4 regions of the Streptomyces sp. NBC_01520 genome follow, and region 4 is predicted to be linked to each of the others. Evidence: riboswitches for the same ligand, from Rfam matches in the RefSeq annotation. Region 4 holds a riboswitch; each other region holds the start of a gene.

Region 1 (3,931 bases), 1.7 Mb from region 4:
ACCGGGTGCGCCGGATCGTCCTGCCACTGCTCGGGCTCGTCCTCGCCATGGGGATGCACGCCCTGTGGAACGGCTCGTCGGCCTTCGGACCGTACGGCTTCTACGCGGTGTACGGGGCGTTCATGGTGCCGTCCCTCGGCCTGGTGACCTGGCTGGCCATCTGGTCGCGCCAGCGGGAGCTGCGTACGCTCTCCGCCGAGCTCCCCGTCTACGCGTCGGCCGGCTGGCTGACTCCGGCCGAGCCGCTCGCGCTGGCCTCCATGCGGGCGCGGGGCGTGGCCCGCGACATGGCCAGGCACTGGAACAGCCACCCGGACCGGGCCCGGGGCAGGGCCGCGGCCCGCGCGGTCGCGGAGTACGAGTCGTTCGCGACCTCACTGGCCGTGCTGCGTCACCGGGCCCGCCGCGACGGGGCGGGACCGGACTTCGCCGTACGGGAGCAGGAGCTGCTGGCCCACCTGTGGCAGCGCCGGGATATCGCGGGCCCGGCCCTGACGTACGCGGCCCACGCGACGGGCCGCCTCCGCGCGCACCGTGTGCCGCCGCCCCCGTTCCCCCGTCAGGTCGCCTACGGCGTGCCGTATCCGCAGCAGCGGATCCCGGCGCCGCACCGGCACTACGGCGGCTACAACCCGTATCTCCAACCGGGTACGCGGCAGCCGGGCACCGGCGAAGGGCCCGTACCGCCCGGCTAGCGGCCAGGCGGTGGTCGACAGCGGGGCCGGAACCGCTGACGGCCTCGGCGGCCACGCGCGCCAGATGTCAGGCGGACGCCTCGGTGAGCTCCGCCAGCTGCTGCCCGGTCAGCCGGGGCAACTGTTCCGCAGGCCCACGGCGGGCCGGGCGGGCCCCACGACGCGGACCGGCAGCCCTGACGTCGGGGGGTGTGCGTCAGGGCTGCCGGGGTTCAGGTGCGCCGAACGGAGGCGCCACGTACGCGGATCGGACCCGCCGTACGGGTGCGGGGGCTCAGACCGTCAGGCCCTTGCCGCGCAGCCAGCTCATCGGGTCGACGGCCGAACCGCCCGCGGTGTGGACCTCCAGGTGGAGGTGGGGACCGGTCGAATTCCCGGTGGAGCCCACGCGGCCGATGGTGTCGCCCGTGCTGACCTTCTGGCCGGCGGTGACGTCCATCGAGGACTGGTGGGAGTACGAGACCTCGGTACCGTCGTCGAGCACGAGGACCGTGTGGTAGCCGTAGGAGCCCGACCAGCCGGCCGACTTCACCGTGCCGCTGTGCACGGCCTTGATCGGCGTACCCGTCGGAGCCGCGAAGTCCAGCCCCGTGTGGTAGCCGGAGGACCACATCGAACCGGCCTGGCCGTAGGTCGTCGTGATCGTGTACGAGGACGTCGGGAGGGCGTAGCTGGCGGCAAGCTTGGCGAGACGCTCGGCCTCCGCCTTCTTCCTCGCCGCCTCTTCCGCCGCCTTCTTCTCGGCTGCGGCGTCGGCCTCGGCCTTGCTCTGCTGCTTCGCGGCCTCGGCCGCTGCCTGCTCGGCGGCGGCTTTCTCCTCCGCGGCCTTGGCCTCGGCGGCGGCGCCGGCCTGCTGCTGCTCGGCCTGCTGGAGGATGCGGGCGCGCAGCGCCTCACCGGCGTCGGTGGCGCCCTGCTCGGCCTCGGCGGCCGTGATCCCGGCGGTGGTGAGCGGGGAGGCGTCGGCGGCCGACCCGGTGTCCGCGTCGGAGTCGTCCGACATGAAAGCGCTCACGCCGGGAAGGGACTTGGCGTCGGGGAGATTGTCCGCGATGGAATCGGGAAGGGAGATGGAGACCGGCGGCTTGCTCTGCGCCGTGGCCATGCCACCCGCACCGACGGCCGCGATGACGCCGACGCCGAGGACGGTGGAGCTACGGGCGAGACCACGCTGCTTGGCTACGCGGTGCCTGCCGCGCACGGGACGTATGGACTCCTCGGTGGGATTCCATTCCTCCCAAGTCCTCTCCTCGCCACCGACGGTGTCGGTCCTGAAGGGTGACGGGGCCTCGGGGGCAGGCTGATTGGACGCCACGTGGGCGCACTCCTTTCCTTCCTTATCGCCTACCGGGTTAGCTGACGGGTTCGGAGCAGGAAGGTCTCCTACGGGCTCCTTCGCCTCTCACGAGACACAGGCGCCCGATTCACCCCATGTAGGTGGTTCCCCGGTTCCCTTGCGGAATTCGGCGCTCGCGCACGGTGCCGCCTCTTGCGACGACTGGGACAACCGCGCTGCGTTATCGAACGTTAATAGACACCGGGGCCCGATTCCAAGCTGTTCCGACTGATCATTCGTCACTCCGGCCTGGACTTTAGGGCAGGAAACAGCACCAAACGGGCGAGTTGAGTATTCCCGGTCCGGTCATCAGTTTCTGACGGTGTGTCAAATGTTATGCGGAGCGGCACGCATCGACTACGGACGGTCGCGACGGGTCATCCTTCGCCCCTCCCCACGATCTTCACCGTCGTCCGCCGCTCCGGCTGTCCCCGCGCGGGCCGGCCGACGGCGAGCAGCGCCAGGTCGTCGGTCGAGTGGCCCCCGGTGTGCAGGCGTACGTCGTCGGTGAGCGCGGAGAGCAGTTCCTCGGGCCCGGGGAAGATCCGGCCGTGCAGCCGCGCGGCCGGATCGTAGAAGACCCCGCCCGCGTCCCGCGCCTCGGTGAGGCCGTCCGTGAACGCCAGGAGCGTCGACCCGGCCGGCAGCTCCCACTCGTCCGAGCGGTCCGGCCACACCCCCAGGTCCATCCCGATGGGCAGCGCGGGCACGGTCGGCGCCAGTACCTGGAGCGCCCCGTCCGCGTGCAGCAGGATCGGCTCGGGATGACCACGGTTGACGATCCGTACCGTGCCGGAACCTGCCGGGATCTCGGCGAGCACAACGGTGACGAACCCCTCCATGGAGTCGAGCCCGCCCCGGCGGCTCCCTTCCCGCGCCAGCGCCCGCTCCAGCCGCTGCGCGACACCCTCCAGCGACAGCTCCTGCTCGGCCGCCTCGCGGAAGGCCCCGATCACCACGGCCACCGCCTCCACGGCGTCCAGCCCCTTGCCCCGGACGTCACCGACGACCAGCCGCACCCCGTGCGGGGTGTCCGCGACGGCGAACAGGTCGCCGCCGACGAACTCGTCCGCCTGCGCCGCCTCGTACCGCGCCGCGACCAGCAGCCCGCCGATCCGGTCGTCCGGGGTGGGCAGCACCGCGCGCATCGCGGTCTCCGCGATGACCCGGGCCGAAGCGAGCTGCTCGTTGCTGCGCCGTACGACGCCGTTGATGGCCAGGGCGAGCACGGAGACCGTGATCACGGTGAGCAGATCGGTGAGCGGCACGACCTCGGTGACCGCACCGTCCGAGAGCCGGATCACGAGAACGGCCAGGACCGCGGCCACACCGGTACGGACCGTGCTGGCCAGCGAGAAGAACGGGGCGGCGATCAGCGGAGCCGCCGCGAAGAGCGGAACGGCGCTCACGGCGGCCGGAGTCACCAGGTCGAAGACGATCCCGCCCCCGATCATCAGGGCCGGCAGCGCACGCACGAACCTCCGGGCACCGATGCCTCCACCGGCTCCGCCCCGTCGGCTGTCCCGCTTCCCCACCTGTGCACTCCTGCCCGGTCCGCCCACGGCTGCGGACGGTACCGCGATCCGCCCGGACCGGACGGAGCCGCGCGTGCGGCGGCTCGTCATCGGCCGAAGGGAGGAGCGCGCCGGAGCCCCGTCCCCCGAAGGTCAGCCGGAGAGCCGGTGCTGCGCGTAGATCGTCAGTGCATCCCGTACGAAGACGGCGGTGCCGTCTCCGTACCGATCGTAGTTCTTCCCGAAGCGCGGATCGGCGACATACATCTCGGCGAGGCCGGTCACGTACGACCGGGTGACCGTCGTGGTGCCCGAGAGCCACGCGCAGTGGCGCCGCGCGATGTCCTGCGCCTCCTCGCCGCCCGCGTCCAGACCGGCCTCCCTGG
Region 2 (3,931 bases), 190 kb from region 4:
AGCTCGTAGGCCTTCCCGGCGTGCCCGTCCTCGCACAGGGCCGCGGCAGCCACCGCTGCGATGTCCTCCGGATCGACGGCCGGGAGGCCTACGTCACCGAACGGCGCGGCGACGGTCCGCCGTGTACGGACCGACTCGGCCCAGGCGTACGCGTTGGAGTAGAAGCCGCCGGGCCGCAGGATCGTCCACCGTGCCCCCGACCCCCGGACCGCGTCCTCGAAGGACTGCCCCGTACCTCCGTGGGAGGCCGACTCCGGCCTGGTGACGACCCCCTGGGAGGACAGCAGCACGATCCGGCCGATCCCGGCGGCCTTCGCGACCCCGACGATCTCCTGCGGCCCGACCAGATACGCGCCCGCTCCGGTGTCGTGCAGGAACAGCGCGTCGGCGCCGTCGAACACGTCACGCAGGCCCTCCGGCTCGGTGAGGTCCGCCCGCCGGTGGCGGACACCGTCCGGAAGGGCCGCGTCCGGCACCCCTCGGGACACCGCTGTCACCCACTCGCCCGCCCCGGCCAGAGCCCGTACGAGCGGCCGGCCGACGTTCCCCGTTGCACCCGTTACGACGATCATGAACAACTCCCCTGTCACACCGCGTGGTTGCCCCCGCCGACACGGGCGGGAACGTCGCAGGGAGGGTGTCCCCCGCTCCGACCCGGGGACGCTAACACCGCCGATATAGTAGGTACCTACAGGAAAGTGACTGTGCCGAAGGGAACTCGCATGGCCGATCCGGCAGCCCCCACGGCCTCCGCGACGGCAGGCCACGCCCAGGACGATCCCGAGCAGGCCTGCCCCATCTCCCCGGTCGTGGACATCGTGTTCAGCCGGTGGACGACACCGATCCTGTGGACCCTGCACGCCCACGGCCGCCAGCGGTTCGGCGAGCTGGAGCGGCGCATCGCCCGGATCACCCCGAAGGTGCTCACCCAACGGCTGCGGCAGCTGGAGCGCGACGGCCTGGTCGTGCGCACGTATCACGCGGAGATCCCGCCCCGGGTCGAGTACGAGATCAGTGAGCTCGGCCGCAGTCTCGCGCCGCTGTTCGCCCGCCTCTCGGAATGGGCCACCGCCAACCTGGGCGAGGTGGAGCGGTCCCGGCACGACTACGACGCCGCCCCGACCCGGTAGCGCGAGAAGGCGGCCGAGGCCCTGCCGGCTCGTCGGACCGCACCCGCGGCAAGCTCGTGCCCCACGTCGGTGACTGACCGCCACCACGCCGGAAACGGCCGACGGGTGGTGCGGGTTCTTCCGAACCCGCACCACCCGTCGGCCGTGCTCCGCTGTCACACGGTGATGTCTCAGTAGGCGCCGAACACGTTGTCGATCGAGCCGTACCGGTCGGCGGCGTAGTTGCACGCGGCCGTGATGTTGGCGACCGGGTCGTAGCTGTCCGTCGACGTACCGGGCACGTGGTAGGCCTGGAAGGTCGGGTCGATCACCTGCAGCAGACCCTTGGACGGGATGCCCGCGGCGGCGTTCGAGTCCCAGTTGTTGATGGCCATCGGGTTGCCCGAGGACTCACGCATGATGTTGCGGTGGATGCCGTCGTAGCTGCCGGGGATGCCGTGCTCGGCCATGACCGCCAGCGACTCCTTGATCCAGCCGTCGAGGTCGTTCGTGTACGTGGCCGGCGCGGCGGCGGGAGCGGCCGCGGGCTCCGCAGCGGGCGCACCCTGCGCGGCGAGCGCGGTGTCGGTGCGGTCCGAGCGATCGGCACGGTCGGCGCCCTGCTCGGCACGGCCGGCGGAACCGGACGTCTCGGATTCGGCCTTGTCCGCCGTTCCGGCCTTCTCCGCCGGCTTGCTCTCGGCCTTCGCGCCGATCGTCAGCTTCAGACCGGCGTGAATGAGGTCGGGGTTTGTGCCGACAGCCTTTCGGTTGTCGTCGTACAGCGCCTTCCAGCCGCCGTCGACGGAATGCTGACGCGCGATCTTGGAAAGGGAATCGCCAATGATCACGGAATAGGTGACGGGCGCGGACTTCTGTGCGGCAATCGCCTTGCCGGACACGGCAGTCGACGTGGCCGCCTTTTCGACGGCGACCGGCTGCGCCGGGGCGGCGAAGGCTCCGGTCGCGCCGATCACGGGGAGGGCGAGAGCAGCTCCGCCCGTGCTCACGGCGATGATGCCGCGGGTCAGCGAACTGGTCCTGGAACTACGGTGCTTACCCATTCCGGGCATGGTGAATTCCTCTCCGCCGCCTGCGAAGTGAGCTGTCGGGTTCGGGCTGGAGATGCCCGGCCGCACGTGAATGCGACTTCACCCCGAGCCGCTCCGGATGCCGGATCGGCGCTTACCTGGGTCCCCCGCTCCTGCCGTACGAGATGTGGTCGGGTTCCCGGACGGCGGCAGGATTCGGCGTTCCATCCGGAGTGAGGGTGACCGTAGGCGAGAAATAGCGAAAGGAACAAGCCCCGAATTGGTGATCACAATTCATCCGCAAGATCGATTCACAGGAATTCATGTAATCCGCCCCACACCCGCGAAGCCAACCTTCGTGGCGCACAAGGGAACCGGTCGACATGTCGATGCGTCCGGGACGCGCGGGAGTGACTCTGGTCACGAGGTCCGAAAAGGGTGATTTGCACTCCGCTGGAACCTCACGGGTCGCACGAAATGGCCTTTTATGGATTACGGGGCGAATCCCCAATAACGCCCTAACTCGGGCATACGGCCCACCGGCGCGCTTCCGGGCATACCGGTGGCAGCCGCGTGGAATCGATCAGCGCATGGCCGACAGCGCGCACCCCGACCCCGAGAGCCCCCGGAACCCACGGAACGCTCAGAGCTCCACGGACCCGCAGGACCCCACGAACCCGCGGATCACCGTCCTGCCCGTCCAGGCCGGTGATCCGCCCTTCCGCATCCTGCAGATCGACGGGGAGACGGCCGGCCGGGCGACCTCGATGACGGACGTGCTGTTCGCGGCGCGGGCGGCCGGCATCACGGTCCACGACCTCGACGACCCGGCGGCGGTCCGGTGGGTGGGCGGCGGCAAGCTCACCTGGAGGCCGCACTGAGCCCGGCACGCGGCACACAGGCCCCGTACGGCACCGCGGCCCGGTGCCGTGGTGCCGGGTGCCTCAGCCGCCCGGCAGTTCGCCTGTCCAGGGGTCGAGGCCGGCCCTGCGGCGGGCCCGCTGGACGACCAGGCTCACGAAAGCGTGCGACTTCCGCCTCCTCACCCTGTCCACGCTGAGGGGCACGGAGTCGAAGCCGCCGGCCAGCAGCCTGCGGAGGAACTCGGCCATCCCGAAGCGGTACAACGCGAAGGTCGGCACGGTGTGCCTGCCGCAGACCACCACGGGCCAGCAGTCGGGGTCCTCGTCCGTCGTCAGCCAGCACAGGATGTCCGACTCGGTGGTCGTTCCCCAGGCGAGCAGCGCACCGGGATCGAGCATCATGTCCGGCCCGGCCGGATCGGCCCAGATCTCGTCGGCCTCCGCCCGCCACACCTCGCGGACGGCACCGGTCCCGTCGGCCATGGCATCGGCCGGGCGGCACCCGTCGGGAGTGTCGGCGGGCAGTGGTCGGTGCACGGCGATCGCGTCGTCGACGGACCCCTCCCCGTAGGCGCCCATGAAGGCCTTGTAGTCGGCGGGGAAGGAGGCGCCCCACCGCGCTTCCGCCACGGCCCAGTCAACCTGCTCGTCGATGCCGTACGTCGTCGGCAGCAGCCGCTCCAGTGCCTCGATGGGCCGGGGGATCACCGGCCGCCCCCTCGCGCGCGTACGCCGCGTAACGCGCGTCCGGGCACCGGAATCCGGCTGCACACGCTCCGTCCCCTCACCTGCGACTCCCCGTCTGTCCTGAGGGAGGACCTGCTCCTCCCTCAGGCCCAGCGACAGGCGTGCCCCGAACATCACACCCACCGGACCGGTCCGGCGGCGGCGGGAGGTGCGAGGGCGCACGTGGCGGTGCCCCGGGCCG
Region 3 (3,931 bases), 1.2 Mb from region 4:
GGCGGGTCGACGCGAGGACCGTTCGGAGGGATCCCCTTCGGAGGGGCTTCCGGTGGAGCCTCTCCCGCGGGTATCTCCCGGGGTTCTTCCGGTGGTGCGTCAGGTGGTCCCGCAGGCGGTGGTGGCGCGGAGGCCGACGGCTGGCTGTACCACCAGGCCGGAGCCTCGGGCCGTGCCATGCAGGCGCTGCGGGTGAGCGTCCCGTACGGAGCCCAGAGCGATCTCGTACGCGTCCATCCCGGCGAGGAATGGCTGTACGTCCTCGACGGACGGCTGCGGGTGGCCCTGGGGGAGACCGTGCACGACCTCGACCCCGGTGACAGTGCGCACTTCGACTCGCTCACCCCGCACCGGATCGCCGCGCTCGACCGCGGGGGTGTGCGGCTGCTCTTCGTCCACACGCTGTTGCAGAGCCCTGCCGCCGAGCTGTGCCTGGGCGGCGAGGTCCACCGCGGGTGAACCCCGCCCCGCCCCGTAGACCCTTCGTTCCCTCGGCCCGAGCGGTCGAAAGAGAGGACCGTCATGTCTGATTCATCCAACTATGACCCGCTCACTCCGCGCAGGCCCGAGGGTAAGGACACGCAGGAGCGGAAGATGCCCCGCGGCGTGGTCATCCGGCTCTTCGCCTACCTGGTGGCCGGACACGTCGTCGCGGCCTTCCTCTTCATCCTGTTCACCGTGGCGGGTAAAGGCTGACCCATCCGGCGCGACGGGCGAGGGCCGGCCGCCCCCGGGCCGGTCCGCATGGGGCCGGCCGCCCCCGGGTCGGTCCGCATGGGGCCGGCCGCCCCCGGGTCGGTCCTATGCGCCCTCGACCAGGCGCTCGCGCAGCTTCTCGCGGGTCGCGGGGGTCAGCTTCAGGCCCTCCGTGAGGTAGCGGTCCGTGTTGCCCCAGGTCTCCTCGATCGCCGTGAACGCGGCGTCGAGGTAGTCGGAGTGCGCGCCGAACAGCGGATTGAGCAGTTCCATCACCTCGTCCGACATCCCCGCCGAAGAGGTGTCGCTGCGCCGCACCTTGTAGCGGCGGTGCGCGTCGTTGGACTTCAGGTAGTCGGCCTCGATGGCCTCCTTCTCGACACCGACGGCCAGCAGTGAGATCGCGATCGACAGGCCGGCCCGGTCCTTGCCCGCGGCGCAGTGCATCAGCGCGGGCACGCTGTCCTCGGCCAGTGCGTGCAGCACCCGGCTGTGCTCGGCCGTGCGGTCCCTGATGATCGACCGGTACGAGGCGATCATGCGGTCCGTCCCCCTGCCGTCGGCGAGGATCGATCGCAGCTGCTGGATGTTCCCGTCACGCACGAGCCGCCAGAACTCGGCGCCGTCGGCCGGGTCGGAGAGTGGAATGCTGACATTCCGGACGCCGGGCAGTTCCACGTCATGACCGTCGAGCTTGTGGTCCGCCGCGTTGCGGAAGTCGAAGACCGTGTGCAGGCCGAGGCCGGTGAGGAAGGCCGCGTCCGCCTCGGTGGCGTGCGCCAGGTGTCCGCTGCGGTAGAGGCGCCCGTGCCGGACCTTCCCGCCGTCCGCGGTCGGGAGTCCGCCCACATCGCGGAAATTACGGACACCGGTCAGCTCGGTGTCGGTCGACGGAACCTCTGGCAGCTGCGTCACAAGGACTCCTGGAGTGTCTGGCGTCGGCGCGGCTCGCCGACGAGGCCACGCTCGCGACGATACGACATGCGTTCATCGGGCAACCGTCTCGGTCGCCGTCCTGTTTTCGAGGCGGCGCGGAAGAGGATGAAATCGAGCAATGTCCGTATTGGTGCATTTAGCAGAACATGCCCCGCTTGTATGGGAGATGGGGCTTGGTAGGTGAGCGGGATCATATCCGTGACGGTGTGTGGCGGAACCGTGGACGGGTATTCCGGACGCCGCGCGGAAAGGCAAGATCCGTAATCCACGGAGTGTGACCGTAATTCTCGGCGGGAAATGAAGAGCGGATTCCGGTTCGCAACCGACGGCTTGTTCCCGGCGTCCTGGCTCGCTTACGGTCACGGTCAATCCGGACGGAACGCCTAATCCTGCCGCCGCCCGGAATCCGCACCGACCAACGTGTGGCAGGAGCGGGGGAACCAGGTAAGCCGCCGACCGGAGGGATCCGGAACGGCTCGGGGTCAAGCCGCGTCCAGCGCGGCCGGGCATCTCCAGTCCGCACCCGACAGCTCACCTCGTAGGCGCCGGAGAGGAATTCCCCATGCCCGCAAAGGGTAAGCACCGTCGTACGAAGACCGGCCCGATCACCCGAGGCGTCCTCGCCGCCGGGACCGGCGGCGCCGTTCTCGCCCTTCCGCTGATCGGCGCCACCGGCGCCCATGCTGCGGAGCAGGCCGCGCCTGCCGCCAAGTCCGCCGCGAGCGCCGCCCACGGCGCGCCCGCCGCCTCCGTGGCGAAGAAGAAGAGCGCCCCGAAGACCTATTCCGTGGTCTCCGGCGACTACCTGTCGAAGATAGCGGCCGACCAGAAGCTCAAGGGCGGCTGGGAGAAGCTGTACAAGGACAACCGCGACGTCGTCGGCGACAACCCGAGCCTGATCTTCCCGGGCATGAAGCTGACCCTCGGTGCCAAGGCGTCCGGTTCGGCCGCGCAGTCCGCGCCCAAGGCCGCGCCGTCCGAGGCGACCTCCTCGAAGGCCGAGTCGGCGCCCAAGGCCGCCGCCCCGGTCGAGAAGGCCGCGACGGCGACCGACACCGCCGACACCTCCGACTCCGCCGCCGCTTCCGAGGGCAACAGCTCCGGCTGGGCCGCCCCGGTCGCCGACGCCAACGTCACCACCCAGTACCGTGCCTCCGGCGCCAGCTGGTCCAGCGGCTACCACACGGGCTCCGACTTCCAGGCCGCCTCCGGCACCGGCGTCCGGTCCATCGGCCCCGGCACCGTGGTCTCCGCCGGGTGGAGCGGTTCGTACGGCAACGAGGTCGTCATCCAGCACAGCGACGGCATGTACTCCCAGTACGCCCACCTGTCCTCGCTCGGTGTCTCCGCCGGCCAGACCGTCACCGGCGGCCAGCAGATCGGCCTCTCCGGCTCCACCGGCAACTCCACCGGCCCGCACCTCCACTTCGAGGTCCGCACCGGCCCGAGCTACGGCTCCGACGTCGACCCGATCGCGTACCTGCGCTCGCACGGCGTCTCCATCTGAGCGGCTCCGTCCGACACCTTCGGGTGAGCGACTTCAGGTGAGCGTCCCCGAATGACGCGAAGAAGAGGGGCGGTGCGGTGCGCGGCGGTGCACCGCCCCTCTTCTTATTCCGGCTTTACCAAAACCTGACCGGGTGGTCTTTCTCACCACCCGTCAACCCCTTATTACGGTCGCGTAGGTCACATTCGAAGGTGCAGGATATGCCCTTGTGGCAGACGATTCGAGAAACACACAACGAGGCATCATCGGGTCGTACGCAGCGATCGGCGACAGCTTCACCGAAGGCGTCGGGGACCCCGGCCCCGACGGGAGGCTCCTCGGCTGGGCGGACCGGTTCGCGGTCCTCCTCGCGGACCAGCTCCCGGTCCCCGGAGCGGCGGCAGGTCCCACGGACGGCCCGCACGGGAACTTCCGGTACGCCAATCTCGCCGTACGCGGACGCCTCCTCGACCAGGTAGTCGAGGAGCAGGTCCCCCGCGCCAAGGAGCTGGCACCGGATCTGGTGAGCTTCTGCGCGGGCGGCAACGACATCATCCGGCCCGGCTCCGACCCTGACGACGTGGCGGAACGCTTCGAGCGCGCGGTCGCCGAACTGACGCAGGCGGTCGGCACCGTCATGGTCACCACCGGCTTCGACACCCGTCACGTCCCCGTACTCCGGCACCTGCGCGGCAAGATCGCCACGTACACCGCCCATGTCCGGTCCATCGCCGACCGCTACGACTGCCCGGTCCTGGACCTGTGGTCGCTGCGCTCCGTGCAGGACCGCCGCGCCTGGGACGACGACCGGCT
Region 4 (3,931 bases):
TGACTGGAGTAGCGATGGAGTACCACCCGCAGCCGACCGCAGGCGAGGCCAGGCCCTGGGCCTTCCCCGCGCCCGAGCGCGGCGCTCTGCCCAACGGCCTGACCGTCCTGCGCTGCCACCGCCCCGGCCAGCAGGTCGTCGCCGTGGAGATCTTCCTGGACGCCCCCCTGGACACCGAGCCCGAGGGCCTGGACGGCGTGGCCACGATCATGGCGCGTGCGCTGTCCGAGGGAACGGACAAGCGCTCCGCCGAGGAGTTCGCCGCCGAGCTGGAGCGCTGCGGTGCCACGCTCGACGCGCACGCCGACCACCCGGGTGTCCGGGTCTCCCTGGAGGTCCCGGTCTCCCGGCTGGCCAAGGCGCTCGGCCTGGTCGCCGAGGCGCTGCGGGCCCCGGCCTTCACCGAGAGCGAGGTGGAGCGCCTGGTGGGCAACCGGCTCGACGAGATCCCGCACGAGCAGGCCAACCCGGCCCGCCGCGCCGCCAAGCAGCTCTCCAAGGAGCTCTTCCCCGAGACGGCGCGGATGTCGCGACCGCGCCAGGGGACCGAGGAGACGGTGCGCCGCATCGACGCCGCGGCCGTACGTGCCTTCTACGACGCGCATGTCCGCCCGTCCACCGCGACGGCCGTGATCGTCGGTGACCTCACCGGGGTCGACCTGGACGAGCTGCTCGCCGACACCGTCGGTGACTGGTCGGGCAACGCCGCCGTGTCCCGCCCGGTACCGCCCATCACCGCGGACGACACCGGTCGTGTGGTCATCGTCGACCGTCCGGGAGCCGTACAGACCCAGCTGCTGATCGGCCGGATCGGCGCCGACCGGCACGACAGTGTGTGGCCCGCCCAGGTCCTCGGCACGTACTGCCTGGGAGGCACCCTCACCTCCCGGCTGGACCGGGTGCTGCGCGAGGAGAAGGGCTACACCTACGGGGTCCGCGCCTTCGGGCAGGTGCTGCGCTCGACCGCACCCGGATCGGCCTCCGGGGCGACCGGTGCCGCGATGCTCGCCATCAGCGGTTCCGTGGACACGGAGTCCACCGGACCCGCGCTGGACGACCTCTGGAAGGTCCTGCGCACCCTGGCGGCCGAGGGGCTCACGGACGCCGAGCGCGAGACCGCCGTGCAGAACCTCGTGGGCGTCGCTCCGCTGAAGTTCGAGACGGCCGCCTCCGTCGCCGGCACCCTGGCCGACCAGATGGAGCAGCACCTCCCGGACGACTACCAGGCCCAGCTGTACGCCCGCCTGGCCGAGACCGGCACGGTGGAGGCCACCGCCGCGGTGGTCAACGCCTTCCCCGTCGACCGGCTGGTCACCGTCCTCGTCGGGGACGCCGCACAGATCGCGGACCCCGTCAGGGCGCTCGGCATCGGCGAGGTGTCGGTCGTCAGCGGCTGACCTATCGGAGCAGATCCGGACCCCGGTGAGGACGTTCTCGCCGGGGTCCTCCTATTTGTCCGTGTTCGCGTGGAATATCGCCCGATCTGTTGTGGGATGTGCGACAAAAGGCCTGATCCGTTTGGCGTCGGAAAGCTGCCCGGCCTAGCGTCGGCCCGGCTGTCCGCCAGACATATGCCGCGTCCGCGGCGCCGGACAGTCATCGCCGAGTCCCCGTCAGGCGCGAGCCTGGGGAGCCGGGGACCCACGAAGTCCCTGGGGTGAATCGGATGCCTGCGCCCCCGCACGGGGCGGAGGAGTCCGTAGGAGACCTTCCTGCTCCGAACCCGTCAGCTAACCCGGTAGGCGAGAAGGAAGGAAAGGACCAGCCCCTCCATGGCGTTCACCCGTGCCACCGGGAAGCACCGTGCCCCGAGCCGCCTGACGCGCAGGAGCGCCCAGGTCGCCGGCATCGCGGCTCTGGCCACCACCGGCGTCATCGGCGGTGTGTCCTCCCCGGCCCTCGCCGCGGACTCCGAGGCCCCCACCGCGGGCAGCACCGGCCTGACCCAGGCCGTCGCGATCGACTCCACCCTCGCCGACCAGATCGCCGCCCAGGCGAAGGCCCAGCAGCACCAGGCCGACCTCGCCGCCAAGGCCGAAGCGAAGGCGAAGGCGGCAGCCAGGGCGAAGGCCGAGGCCGAGCGCAAGGCCGAAGCCCGTGCGGCCGAGGCCCGTGAGGCCAAGGCGCGCGCCGCCCGCGCGGCCGAGCGAGCCCGGCTGAACGCCTTCCACCTCCCGGTTGCCGGCTCCCAGGTGACCACCGGCTACAAGTCCGGCGGCGCCCTCTGGTCCTCCGGCAGCCACTCCGGCGTGGACTTCCGGGCCGCGTCCGGCAGTTCCGTCGTCGCGGTGGGCGCCGGCACGGTCGTCGAGGCCGGCTGGGGCGGGGCGTACGGCAACAACATCGTGCTCCGGATGACGGACGGCACGTACACCCAGTACGGCCACCTCTCGTCGATCGGCGTCTCGGTCGGTCAGAGCGTCACGTCCGGCCAGCAGATAGGCCTGTCCGGCTCGACCGGCAACTCCACCGGACCGCACCTGCACTTCGAGGCGCGGACCACCCCCGAGTACGGCTCCGACATGGACCCCGTCGCCTACCTCCGCGCGCACGGCGTCCAGGTCTGACCCCGCCTCGCCCCGCAGCGACGACGAAGGCCCCGGCACCCGCCGGGGCCTTCGTCGTACCACCGGGGGAGGCGCGCCGAAGCTCCGCGGAAGTGATTTCCGGTCAGAAGATATGCATGGATTTTGCTCTGCCGTCGGAAATTCCGACGGATTGCAATAGAGTCACAGAACAGGCGTCGATCGGCCGCGTTTCGCGGGGATTAAGGCGGAGGTTCGGACATGCGCATTCCCGCGCATTCGGTATGCACGGCAATCCGTGACGACATCGTCTCCGGTGGCTTCGAGCGTGGTAGCCGCCTCACCGAAGAGGTGCTCGCGCGTCGCTACGGGGTTTCCCGTGTCCCGGTACGCGAGGCACTGCGCACCCTGGAGTCCGAGGGGTTCGTCGTCACCCGTCGGCATGCCGGGGCCTGCGTCGCCGAGCCCACGGAGCAGGAGGCCGCCGACCTCCTGGAGATGCGGATGCTCCTGGAGCCGCTGGGTGCCGCACGCGCCGCGCAGCGCCGCACGGAGGCACACCTCAAGGTGCTCCGCGGCCTGGTCAGGCTGGGGCAGGAGCGCGTGCGCCGGGGTGAGGGGGAGGATCTGCGCTCCCTCGGCGGCTGGTTCCACGAGACACTTGCCCAGGCTTCGGGCAGCCCGGCGCTGATCGCGCTGCTCACCCAGCTCCGGCACAAGATCGCCTGGATGTACGTGGTCGATCAGCCGGGCCGCCCTGCCGACTCCTGGGCCGAGCACGGTGCCCTCGTGGACGCCGTGGCACGCGGCGACGCGGAACGGGCCAGGACGATCGCCGCCCAGCACGCGGAGCGCGCCACGGCCGCACACCGGCTGCGCCGCACGGACCGGCCGGGGAACGCGGCGGGTCCGTCCCGGGTGAGGGCTTCGCAACACGCCGTAAACACCGCGGGCGTCCGCCATTAACAATTGCACCGTATACAAAGAAGGTAATTGTCGAGGGGCTTTCTTTTTGCTGCCCTAATTCGGGTCGGCCGGGCATTTTCCCCGCTGGCCCGCCCGTCCTTGCGTGAACAGAAAAGCCGCGGTACCCCGAGGGGTACCGCGGCTTTGCCGCAGAAAGAATTCCGGCACGGGCCGGCCGGTTCAGACGGTCTCCGGAAGCTCCTCGAGCCCTTCGGCGACCAGCTTCGCCAGACGGTCCAGGGCGGCCTCCGAGTTGTCCGCCTCGGACGCGAGCACGATCTCCTCGCCACCCTGCGCGCCCAGGCCGAGCACCGCGAGCATGGACGCGGCGTTCACCGGGGAGCCATCGGCCCTGGCGATCGTCACGGGCACGCCGGAGGCCGTGGCGGCACGGACGAAGATGGAAGCGGGGCGGGCGTGCAGGCCCTCGGCCCAACCGA

Evidence for each region. A riboswitch is a leader RNA that binds a small molecule or an ion and turns the genes downstream of it on or off. The one in region 4 is predicted to bind cyclic di-AMP.
Region 1: another riboswitch for cyclic di-AMP. It lies ahead of OG524_RS19690 (M23 family metallopeptidase); the one in region 4 lies ahead of OG524_RS27485 (M23 family metallopeptidase).
Region 2: another riboswitch for cyclic di-AMP. It lies ahead of OG524_RS28135 (transglycosylase SLT domain-containing protein); the one in region 4 lies ahead of OG524_RS27485 (M23 family metallopeptidase).
Region 3: another riboswitch for cyclic di-AMP. It lies ahead of OG524_RS32715 (peptidoglycan DD-metalloendopeptidase family protein); the one in region 4 lies ahead of OG524_RS27485 (M23 family metallopeptidase).

What each region holds. Positions count from the first base shown of each region.
Region 1 is NZ_CP109404.1:4,349,460-4,353,390, reverse strand. Features, by position in the region: gene OG524_RS19695 (PrsW family intramembrane metalloprotease) at 1-695, shown strand, start outside; gene OG524_RS19690 (M23 family metallopeptidase) at 970-2,010, opposite strand; cyclic di-AMP (ydaO/yuaA leader) riboswitch at 2,022-2,174, opposite strand; gene OG524_RS19685 (PP2C family protein-serine/threonine phosphatase) at 2,409-3,566, opposite strand; gene OG524_RS19680 (MerR family transcriptional regulator) at 3,699-3,931, opposite strand, start outside.
Region 2 is NZ_CP109404.1:6,224,570-6,228,500, reverse strand. Features, by position in the region: gene OG524_RS28145 (NAD(P)H-binding protein) at 1-572, opposite strand, end outside; gene OG524_RS28140 (winged helix-turn-helix transcriptional regulator) at 723-1,130, shown strand; gene OG524_RS28135 (transglycosylase SLT domain-containing protein) at 1,301-2,182, opposite strand; cyclic di-AMP (ydaO/yuaA leader) riboswitch at 2,187-2,372, opposite strand; gene OG524_RS28130 (hypothetical protein) at 2,824-3,021, shown strand; gene OG524_RS28125 (SMI1/KNR4 family protein) at 3,085-3,711, opposite strand.
Region 3 is NZ_CP109404.1:7,246,885-7,250,815, forward strand. Features, by position in the region: gene OG524_RS32700 (helix-turn-helix domain-containing protein) at 1-459, shown strand, start outside; gene OG524_RS32705 (DUF6126 family protein) at 523-696, shown strand; gene OG524_RS32710 (tyrosine-protein phosphatase) at 802-1,611, opposite strand; cyclic di-AMP (ydaO/yuaA leader) riboswitch at 2,019-2,190, shown strand; gene OG524_RS32715 (peptidoglycan DD-metalloendopeptidase family protein) at 2,195-3,139, shown strand; gene OG524_RS32720 (SGNH/GDSL hydrolase family protein) at 3,348-3,931, shown strand, end outside.
Region 4 is NZ_CP109404.1:6,038,024-6,041,954, forward strand. Features, by position in the region: gene OG524_RS27480 (M16 family metallopeptidase) at 15-1,397, shown strand; cyclic di-AMP (ydaO/yuaA leader) riboswitch at 1,591-1,759, shown strand; gene OG524_RS27485 (M23 family metallopeptidase) at 1,773-2,567, shown strand; gene OG524_RS27490 (GntR family transcriptional regulator) at 2,787-3,491, shown strand; gene OG524_RS27495 (HPr family phosphocarrier protein) at 3,672-3,931, opposite strand, start outside.